DNA from 3 places in the Bacillus aquiflavi genome. Region 1 is predicted to be linked to each of the others. Evidence: a T-box and tRNA genes for the amino acid it is inferred to sense, from the RefSeq annotation. Region 1 holds a T-box; the other regions hold tRNA genes.

Region 1 (3,255 bases):
GATATAAAAATAGTAGAAAAGGAGTAGTGACAATGCTTGTATAAAATCGTTCCACGGTGTACTAAAGAAAGATCCTAAATAAAAACGAAAGAACAGGAAAAAAAGAAATCTATAAATATATTGATATATTCTCTAACTTCAAAAAACTCATTAGCCAATGGGGATTCCATGCTCTGAATACGAACGTATATACTATGTAGAGGTTGTAAGTTGAACATTAGACATTTTCATTCAAGTACAGAAAAGACCTACCTACTTTTGTATTTGAATGAAGAGGCGGCAAACATATGTGGTAGGATGGGTGTAAGTGCGGATGCTGCAATGACATGAATCGTACCGATGGCTATAGTTAATAAAAAATTAGAGACCATGCTAAAGATCTAATTTTTTAATAGAAATTAGACCTTTAGTATATTAGTCTTGCATTTTATTTATCCATACGATTTGATCTTAACTTTTAGATGGTTCTGTAAAACCTTTAATTATATGAATGTGACCATCATTTTCAGTTGTTCTAATCTCGACATAATGAGTGTGGTATCCATTAGGTAAAGGAATAGGGGGGCTAGTGTAAGCCTCATAAAAATGAATGTGTCCATCATCGAACGTTGTATTTCCTGATATTTTATGGACATGACCTCTTTCAGTTTCAATTGCCTTACTAGTTACCCCAGGGTGTAAATGGACATGACCATCTTGACACGTAGTAGCACCGCTATGCCCATGCGTATGGATACTTACCCTACTTGTATCCATCGACATTTGCATTTGGTTTCTTGTTTCAACCCCATTAAAGTTAACTCCGTTTGTAAATGGATGCGGAACTGGAAATGCATGATAAACCGGCTGCTGCATAAATCCTTGTTGCTGCATTTTTTCAACCCCTTAGTAAAATATCATTATTAAGGTATGCGACATTCGCCTGATCAGTTCAAGATTAATGGGTTTTTTTTTCATTCTTTTAAGGTGAAGTTTTAATGCAGGATTGGGGATTATAGCACTGAAATTTTTCATTTTGTTAAAACGTGCATTATTGTAACTCAAATTTACGTGAAAGAATATAAATTTTGATCATTAAAAAAGGAATAATTATCTTACTTGACATATATATTATTGTTATGTTTTCCCCCCCCGATTCCCTTTTATAGTTATTTATCTCAACTCCATAACTACTTCAGTCTCAGTCATACTATTATTTGACAGTACAAAATAATTGATTAAATTGTTAGTTGTTTCATTAGCATGAAGATTTATGGAACGACCTTCGTTAACTTATAAAAGTTTAAAATAAAAGTATTGCGGTTTATGATCGTTTATTATAAGATATATGATAATTTAATTTTAAATCGGCATTGATGAGGACATGAGTTACTTTTTACGGTTTACAGAGAGGGGAGAATAGCTGAAATCTTCCTAACGCAGGAAAGTAGCTTACCACCTTCTAAGCTGTATTGGGGAATTTTAGTATCCAGTACCGTCTTACGCTACGTTACAGCACAAGAGCCATAAGTGTTTTATGCTTATGGGAAATTGGGTGGAACCACGAATGATAACACATTTGTCCCTTTTTTTAGGATGGATGTGTTTTTTTAATTTAAAAAATAATTGCGATGAAGAGGACATGAATTATTTTTACGGTTTACAGAGAGGGAAGGATAGCTGTGATCTTCCTAACTTAGGGAAATAATTTACCACCTCCTGAGCTGTATTGGGGAATTTTTTTAGTATCCAATACCGTCTACGCTACGTTACAGGTACAGAGCTATAAATGTTTTTTCTTATGGAAAATTGGGTGGAACCACGGGTATGACACACTCGTCCCTTTTTAGGGATAGGTGCGTTTTTTTATATTTTAAAGGAGTGTTTTTTGTTATGAGTGAAAAATTAATTAACATTCAATTTCCGGATGGAAAAGTAGGGGAGTTTTCGAAAGGTATTACAGTTGAAAGGATTGCAGCATCTGTAAGTTCTAATTTAAGAAAAAAGGCGGTTGTCGGAAAGGTAAATGAACAACTGGTAGATTTAAGCTACAAGCTAGAACGGGATGCGGAGGTTTCGATTTTAACTTTAGATGCGCCAGAAGGATTGCATGTTTTAAGGCATTCTGCCGCACATGTATTGGCACAAGCAGTAAAGCGACTTTATCGGGATGTAAAATTAGGTATTGGGCCAGTCATTGAAGATGGGTTTTACTATGATTTAAAGCTAGAACATAGGATTACTGCAGATGACTTACTTGCCATTGAAAAAGAGATGGAACGCATTATAAATGAAAACTTAAAAATTAACCGAATTGAAGTTTCTTATGGAGAAGCTGAAAAACGATTTAAGGAAAAAGGGGAGCGATACAAGCTAGAAATACTAAAGGACATTCCAAAAGATGAAAAAATAACTCTTTACCAACAAGGCGAATTTATAGATCTTTGTCGCGGTCCGCATCTTCCGTCTACTCGTTTTATAAAAGCAGTTAAATTAACTCGTGTCTCAGGGGCTTATTGGCGGGGAAATAGTGAAAATGAAGTGTTTCAACGAGTTTATGGAGTCGCTTTTAAAAAGGAAAAGGATTTAAATGAGTATGTGAAATTTTTGCAGGAAGCAGCAAAACGAGATCATCGTAAGCTAGGGAAACAATTAGAGCTGTTTATGTTTTCTGAGGAAGCACCGGGAATGCCATTTTACTTACCGAAAGGACAAATCGTTAGAAATGAGTTAGAAAACTTTTCACGTGAACTGCAAAGCAAAGCTTCGTATGATGAAGTTCGCACTCCATTTATGATGAATCAACGGCTATGGGAGCAGTCGGGCCACTGGGATCATTATCGTGAAAATATGTACTTTTCTGAAGTCGATCAAACAAAATTTGCGCTGAAGCCGATGAATTGTCCAGGTCATATGCTCATTTTCAAAAACAACCTTTACTCCTATCGAGATTTACCGATTCGTTTCGCGGAGTTCGGTCAAGTTCACCGTCATGAATATAGTGGTGCTTTAAATGGTATGCTCCGAGTCCGGACATTTTGCCAAGATGATGCACATCTATTCGTTCGCGAAGATCAAATTGAAAGTGAAATGACCCAAATATTTCATCTCATTGACGAAGCGTATCGCACTTTTGGCTTTGAATATACGGTAGAGCTTTCGACTCGTCCAAAAAATTCATTAGGTGATGACAACCTGTGGAAGATATCTGAAAGAGCATTAAAAAATGTACTTTACAATTTACAAACAAACTACGAGATAAATGAAGGGGACGGA
Region 2 (3,255 bases), 950 kb from region 1:
GAGGAAGGCTCGTCCGCTCAGGGTTAGTCGGGACCTAAGCCGAGGCCGAAAGGCGTAGGCGATGGACAACAGGTTGATATTCCTGTACCACCTTATCGCCGTTTGAGCAATGGGGGGACGCAGGAGGATAGGGTAAGCGTACAATTGGATGTACGTCTAAGCAGTTAGGCTGGTAATGAGGCAAATCCCATTACCGTAAGGCTGAGTTGTGACAGCGAGGAAAATCATTTTCCGGAGTTCCTGATTCCACACTGCCAAGAAAATCCTCTAGCGAGGAATAAGGTGCCCGTACCGCAAACCGACACAGGTAGGCGAGGAGAGAATCCTAAGGTGATCGAGAGAACTCTCGTTAAGGAACTCGGCAAAATGACCCCGTAACTTTGGGAGAAGGGGTGCTCTGATAGGGTGCAAGCCCGAGAGAGCCGCAGTGAATAGGCCCAGGCGACTGTTTAGCAAAAACACAGGTCTCTGCGAAGCCGCAAGGCGAAGTATAGGGGCTGACGCCTGCCCGGTGCTGGAAGGTTAAGGGGAGCGCTTAAGCAATCGCTGAAGGTGTGAACCGAAGCCCCAGTAAACGGCGGCCGTAACTATAACGGTCCTAAGGTAGCGAAATTCCTTGTCGGGTAAGTTCCGACCCGCACGAAAGGCGCAACGATCTGGGCACTGTCTCAACGAGAGACTCGGTGAAATTATAGTACCTGTGAAGATGCAGGTTACCCGCGACAGGACGGAAAGACCCCGTGGAGCTTTACTGTAGCCTGATATTGAATTTTGGTGCAGCTTGTACAGAATAGGTAGGAGCCGTGGAAACGTGAGCGCTAGCTTACGTGGAGGCGTCGGTGGGATACTACCCTTGTTGTACTGAAATTCTAACCTGCGCCCCTTATCGGGGCGGGAGACAGTGTCAGGCAGGCAGTTTGACTGGGGCGGTCGCCTCCTAAAAGGTAACGGAGGCGCCCAAAGGTTCCCTCAGAATGGTTGGAAATCATTCGCAGAGTGTAAAGGCACAAGGGAGCTTGACTGCGAGACTTACAAGTCGAGCAGGGACGAAAGTCGGGCTTAGTGATCCGGTGGTTCCGCATGGAAGGGCCATCGCTCAACGGATAAAAGCTACCCCGGGGATAACAGGCTTATCTCCCCCAAGAGTCCACATCGACGGGGAGGTTTGGCACCTCGATGTCGGCTCATCGCATCCTGGGGCTGTAGTCGGTCCCAAGGGTTGGGCTGTTCGCCCATTAAAGCGGTACGCGAGCTGGGTTCAGAACGTCGTGAGACAGTTCGGTCCCTATCCGTCGTGGGCGTAGGAAATTTGAGAGGAGCTGTCCTTAGTACGAGAGGACCGGGATGGACGCACCGCTGGTGTACCAGTTGTCTTGCCAAAGGCATAGCTGGGTAGCTACGTGCGGAAGGGATAAGTGCTGAAAGCATCTAAGCATGAAGCCCCCCTCAAGATGAGATTTCCCATTTGAGCTCCCTGAAAGATGATCAGGTTGATAGGTCTGAGGTGGAAGCGTGGCGACACGCGAAGCTGACAGATACTAATCGAGCAAGCACTTAACCAAATAAACATGATACTTTCTATCTTACTTCTTCACATTATCTAGTTTTGAGAGAATAAAAAATTATACTTGAAAAAAATTTTAAAAAGTATATAATAGTATATGTCTCATTTAAAAACATGTCTGGTGACGATAGCGAGAAGGTCACACCCGTTCCCATTCCGAACACGGAAGTTAAGTTTCTCAGCGCCGATGGTAGTAGAGGGCATCCCTCTGCGAGAGTAGGACGTTGCCGGGCTAAGTACGGAGGATTAGCTCAGCTGGGAGAGCACTTGCCTTACAAGCAAGGGGTCGGCGGTTCGATCCCGTCATCCTCCATTATCTATGCCGGCCTAGCTCAATTGGTAGAGCAACTGACTTGTAATCAGTAGGTTGGGGGTTCAAGTCCTCTGGCCGGCACCATAGGACCTTTATTGTACAAGTTGTATTATTTTGATATATTAATGAGCCATTAGCTCAGTCGGTAGAGCATCTGACTTTTAATCAGAGGGTCACAGGTTCGAATCCTGTATGGCTCACCAGCTATTTTGCGGGTGTGGCGGAATTGGCAGACGCACCAGACTTAGGATCTGGCGCCGTGAGGCGTGGGGGTTCAAGTCCCTTCACCCGCACTATTTTGCGGAAGTAGTTCAGTGGTAGAACACCACCTTGCCAAGGTGGGGGTCGCGGGTTCGAATCCCGTCTTCCGCTCTCGATCATTTGCCGGGGTGGCGGAACAGGCAGACGCACAGGACTTAAAATCCTGCGGTAGGTGACTACCGTACCGGTTCGATTCCGGTTCTCGGCACTATAAGCGCCCGTAGCTCAATTGGATAGAGCGTCTGACTACGGATCAGAAGGTTATGGGTTCGACTCCTTTCGGGCGCGCCATACATAATAGATATATCCGGGAAGTAGCTCAGCTTGGTAGAGCACATGGTTTGGGACCATGGGGTCGCAGGTTCGAATCCTGTCTTCCCGATTATAAATAATTTAATGGGGCCTTAGCTCAGCTGGGAGAGCGCCTGCCTTGCACGCAGGAGGTCAGCGGTTCGATCCCGCTAGGCTCCACCATATTTTGTCCTTTATATTGGCGGCGTAGCTCAGCTGGCTAGAGCGTACGGTTCATACCCGTGAGGTCGTGGGTTCGATCCCCTCCGCCGCTACCATTTAAAAGGACCTTTAGCTCAGCTGGTTAGAGCAGACGGCTCATAACCGTCCGGTCGTAGGTTCGAGTCCTACAAGGTCCACCATCTTTACCTTATATGGAGGAATACCCAAGTCCGGCTGAAGGGATCGGTCTTGAAAACCGACAGGGGTGTTAAAGCCCGCGGGGGTTCGAATCCCTCTTCCTCCGTCATGTAAGTTTATATTATCGCGGGGTGGAGCAGTCTGGTAGCTCGTCGGGCTCATAACCCGAAGGTCGTAGGTTCAAATCCTGCCCCCGCAATAAATATTTAAATATGGTCCCGTGGTGTAGCGGTTAACATGCCTGCCTGTCACGCAGGAGATCGCGGGTTCGATTCCCGTCGGGACCGCCATTATTATTATATACATAGGCTCGGTAGCTCAGTCGGTAGAGCAAAGGACTGAAAATCCTTGTGTCGGCGGTTCGATTCCGTCCCGAGCCACCATTGTCAATAGGCCGTTAACCTTGACTAGAGTTTTTAAACTATGGCGGCTATGGCGAAGTGGTTAACGCATCGGATTGTGGCTC
Region 3 (3,255 bases), 1.3 Mb from region 1:
ATCGCTCAACGGATAAAAGCTACCCCGGGGATAACAGGCTTATCTCCCCCAAGAGTCCACATCGACGGGGAGGTTTGGCACCTCGATGTCGGCTCATCGCATCCTGGGGCTGTAGTCGGTCCCAAGGGTTGGGCTGTTCGCCCATTAAAGCGGTACGCGAGCTGGGTTCAGAACGTCGTGAGACAGTTCGGTCCCTATCCGTCGTGGGCGTAGGAAATTTGAGAGGAGCTGTCCTTAGTACGAGAGGACCGGGATGGACGCACCGCTGGTGTACCAGTTGTCTTGCCAAAGGCATAGCTGGGTAGCTACGTGCGGAAGGGATAAGTGCTGAAAGCATCTAAGCATGAAGCCCCCCTCAAGATGAGATTTCCCATTTGAGCTCCCTGAAAGATGATCAGGTTGATAGGTCTGAGGTGGAAGCGTGGCGACACGTGAAGCTGACAGATACTAATCGAGCGAGCACTTAACCAAATAAACATGATACTTTCTTTCTTATATCTTCTTCACATTATCTAGTTTTGAGAGAATAAAAATTATACTTGAAAAAATTTTAAAAAAGTTTATAATAGTATATGTCTCATTATTTCCTTGTCCGGTGGCGATGGCGAGAAGGTCACACCCGTTCCCATTCCGAACACGGAAGTTAAGCTTCTCAGCGCCAATGGTAGTAGAGGGCATCCCTCTGCGAGAGTAGGACGTTGCCGGGCGGATATATTCCGCAGTAGCTCAGTGGTAGAGCATTCGGCTGTTAACCGAACGGTCGCAGGTTCGAATCCTGCCTGCGGAGCCATTAGGAGAGCTGTCCGAGTGGCCGAAGGAGCACGATTGGAAATCGTGTAGACGGTTAACGCTGTCTCAAGGGTTCAAATCCCTTGCTCTCCGCCATTGAAGAACAATGGCCCGTTGGTCAAGTGGTTAAGACACCGCCCTTTCACGGCGGTAACACGGGTTCGAATCCCGTACGGGTCACCATCTATATGGAGGATTAGCTCAGCTGGGAGAGCACTTGCCTTACAAGCAAGGGGTCGGCGGTTCGATCCCGTCATCCTCCACCATGAGATGCTAATGAATTATCTTATATCTTATGTGAGTATTATATCGTCGCGGGGTGGAGCAGTCTGGTAGCTCGTCGGGCTCATAACCCGAAGGTCGTAGGTTAAAATCCTGCCCCCGCAATAAAATATTAAACATGGTCCCGTGGTGTAGCGGTTAACATGCCTGCCTGTCACGCAGGAGATCGCGGGTTCGATTCCCGTCGGGACCGCCATTATTATTATATACATAGGCTCGGTAGCTCAGTCGGTAGAGCAAAGGACTGAAAATCCTTGTGTCGGCGGTTCGATTCCGTCCCGAGCCACCATTTGGAGCCGGCCTAGCTCAATTGGTAGAGCAACTGACTTGTAATCAGTAGGTTGGGGGTTCAAGTCCTCTGGCCGGCACCATTTTCAAGATTATGCATAAATTATGGAGGGGTAGCGAAGTGGCTAAACGCGGCGGACTGTAAATCCGCTCCCTTAGGGTTCGGCGGTTCGAATCCGTCCCCCTCCACCATCTAGGGGTATAGTTTAACGGTAGAACAGAGGTCTCCAAAACCTCCAGTGTGGGTTCGATTCCTACTACCCCTGCCAATATTATGGCGGCTATGGCGAAGTGGTTAACGCATCGGATTGTGGCTCCGACATCGTGGGTTCGATTCCCACTAGTCGCCCTTTACAACTTGACATTTTATTATATAATTAAATATTATTGGGCCATAGCCAAGCGGTAAGGCAACGGACTTTGACTCCGTGATGCGTTGGTTCGAATCCAGCTGGCCCAGCTTGCGGAAGTAGTTCAGTGGTAGAACACCACCTTGCCAAGGTGGGGGTCGCGGGTTCGAACCCCGTCTTCCGCTCCAATGTGGCGGCATAGCCAAGTGGTAAGGCAGAGGTCTGCAAAACCTTTATCACCGGTTCAAATCCGGTTGCCGCCTCCATATTTTTGAAATGAATTTGGACGACCTATATAGATTCGCCGGGGTGGCGGAACAGGCAGACGCACAGGACTTAAAATCCTGCGGTAGGTGACTACCGTACCGGTTCGATTCCGGTTCTCGGCATTATTAATTTTTAGATTTTATTTTTATAGTACCGAGCCGGTGTGGCGGAATTGGCAGACGCGCACGACTCAAAATCGTGTTCCTTACGGAGTGCCGGTTCGATCCCGGCCACCGGTATTTAAAAAACGCAGTTATGTCGACGTTTTAGCGGAAATTTAACCGTTAGAACGTCGCCTTTTTGTGTTAAACGTGCGATAAATGGTCGTGTAACGAGTCGCTTTCCTTCAATAAAACGAAGGGAGGCGATTTTTTTGTCTACTCGCAGAAATAATCGTCTAAGCAGTCGAGAAATTGATATTGCAATTGAGCCGTTAGAATTCAATACGCTTTCATTTGACGCGGCTTGTAAGCTTTTTTTGGGGGGGGCCGAGCGCCGCGAGCTAAGGTAATTCTAGTTAATATAGATTTTTAATTAAAATAATCAATATGTCTAAAGATCACGAATGAAAGTTTTCTTCTATAATGAAGAAGTAAGGGATCATTAAAAAAGCCGAGATTGGAGGTGCTTAACGTTACTTTATAAATCCTTTCTATAAAATGACTGATTTTGGTATTCTCCTTATCACTGTATTGCTCTGCAGAGAAGGATTAATGCTCCAATCCCGAGAGGGATTTTACATTAACAAAGTATCTTGAAGTTTTAGCAACAACTCTAAGGAAAAGCACATAATTTAACCACAAATGAACAAATTATTAATATGTAACTCAGAAATTTTTTCAGTCATAAAAAAATAAGTTAAAAGAATCGATGGAGTTTATGTATGGATGAAACGATTGGTGAGGTCACGGTTGAAATTTTAAATTACCTGGGATTCAGATTGAACCGTTATTTAATCATATCTTTTATTTTCATGGGCTTTCTGAATGTTATTACTTTTTCTTAAAGGTCTAATTATTTCTCTAATTCGATCATGAATAAACTTTTCTTGGACACCAAATTCCTTTAGTAAATAGAATTCTAATATGTTTCGAAGAACATGGTATGCATTTATTTAATCTCCTGCTTTAAGAGCTTTCTTCTCTAATCTTTGATCAAAATGAGTATAATAATTTCTTGTGTCAGCAATTACTTGTGGGAAATCTTACATGATGGGATTTTATATCTGTATAAACTTCAACTCCGCCTAATGATGGATTATCATATAAAGGAAAATCTA

What was found. A T-box is a leader RNA that pairs with one kind of tRNA and senses whether it is charged. The one in region 1 lies ahead of thrS (threonine--tRNA ligase), so its partner is inferred to be a tRNA-Thr.
Region 2: it encodes a tRNA-Thr, which carries the amino acid that the T-box ahead of thrS (threonine--tRNA ligase) is inferred to sense. The anticodon was not compared.
Region 3: it encodes a tRNA-Thr, which carries the amino acid that the T-box ahead of thrS (threonine--tRNA ligase) is inferred to sense. The anticodon was not compared.

The regions. Positions count from the first base shown of each region.
Region 1 is NZ_CP082780.1:1,829,230-1,832,484, reverse strand. It holds gene K6959_RS08690 (YmaF family protein) at 451-873, opposite strand; T-box leader at 1,344-1,569, shown strand; T-box leader at 1,602-1,826, shown strand; gene thrS (threonine--tRNA ligase) at 1,873-3,255, shown strand, end outside.
Region 2 is NZ_CP082780.1:2,783,907-2,787,161, reverse strand. It holds rRNA gene K6959_RS13570 (23S ribosomal RNA) at 1-1,562, shown strand, start outside; rRNA gene rrf (5S ribosomal RNA) at 1,682-1,797, shown strand; tRNA gene K6959_RS13560 (tRNA-Val) at 1,805-1,877, shown strand; tRNA gene K6959_RS13555 (tRNA-Thr) at 1,886-1,961, shown strand; tRNA gene K6959_RS13550 (tRNA-Lys) at 2,005-2,080, shown strand; tRNA gene K6959_RS13545 (tRNA-Leu) at 2,089-2,170, shown strand; tRNA gene K6959_RS13540 (tRNA-Gly) at 2,178-2,249, shown strand; tRNA gene K6959_RS13535 (tRNA-Leu) at 2,261-2,346, shown strand; tRNA gene K6959_RS13530 (tRNA-Arg) at 2,353-2,429, shown strand; tRNA gene K6959_RS13525 (tRNA-Pro) at 2,447-2,520, shown strand; tRNA gene K6959_RS13520 (tRNA-Ala) at 2,537-2,612, shown strand; tRNA gene K6959_RS13515 (tRNA-Met) at 2,631-2,707, shown strand; tRNA gene K6959_RS13510 (tRNA-Ile) at 2,715-2,791, shown strand; tRNA gene K6959_RS13505 (tRNA-Ser) at 2,806-2,895, shown strand; tRNA gene K6959_RS13500 (tRNA-Met) at 2,915-2,988, shown strand; tRNA gene K6959_RS13495 (tRNA-Asp) at 3,004-3,079, shown strand; tRNA gene K6959_RS13490 (tRNA-Phe) at 3,097-3,172, shown strand; tRNA gene K6959_RS13485 (tRNA-His) at 3,216-3,255, shown strand, end outside.
Region 3 is NZ_CP082780.1:529,767-533,021, forward strand. It holds rRNA gene K6959_RS02695 (23S ribosomal RNA) at 1-471, shown strand, start outside; rRNA gene rrf (5S ribosomal RNA) at 592-707, shown strand; tRNA gene K6959_RS02705 (tRNA-Asn) at 716-790, shown strand; tRNA gene K6959_RS02710 (tRNA-Ser) at 794-885, shown strand; tRNA gene K6959_RS02715 (tRNA-Glu) at 898-972, shown strand; tRNA gene K6959_RS02720 (tRNA-Val) at 980-1,055, shown strand; tRNA gene K6959_RS02725 (tRNA-Met) at 1,103-1,176, shown strand; tRNA gene K6959_RS02730 (tRNA-Asp) at 1,192-1,267, shown strand; tRNA gene K6959_RS02735 (tRNA-Phe) at 1,285-1,360, shown strand; tRNA gene K6959_RS02740 (tRNA-Thr) at 1,367-1,442, shown strand; tRNA gene K6959_RS02745 (tRNA-Tyr) at 1,467-1,551, shown strand; tRNA gene K6959_RS02750 (tRNA-Trp) at 1,555-1,628, shown strand; tRNA gene K6959_RS02755 (tRNA-His) at 1,637-1,708, shown strand; tRNA gene K6959_RS02760 (tRNA-Gln) at 1,748-1,819, shown strand; tRNA gene K6959_RS02765 (tRNA-Gly) at 1,823-1,897, shown strand; tRNA gene K6959_RS02770 (tRNA-Cys) at 1,902-1,975, shown strand; tRNA gene K6959_RS02775 (tRNA-Leu) at 2,013-2,098, shown strand; tRNA gene K6959_RS02780 (tRNA-Leu) at 2,134-2,215, shown strand; gene K6959_RS19775 (hypothetical protein) at 3,091-3,165, opposite strand.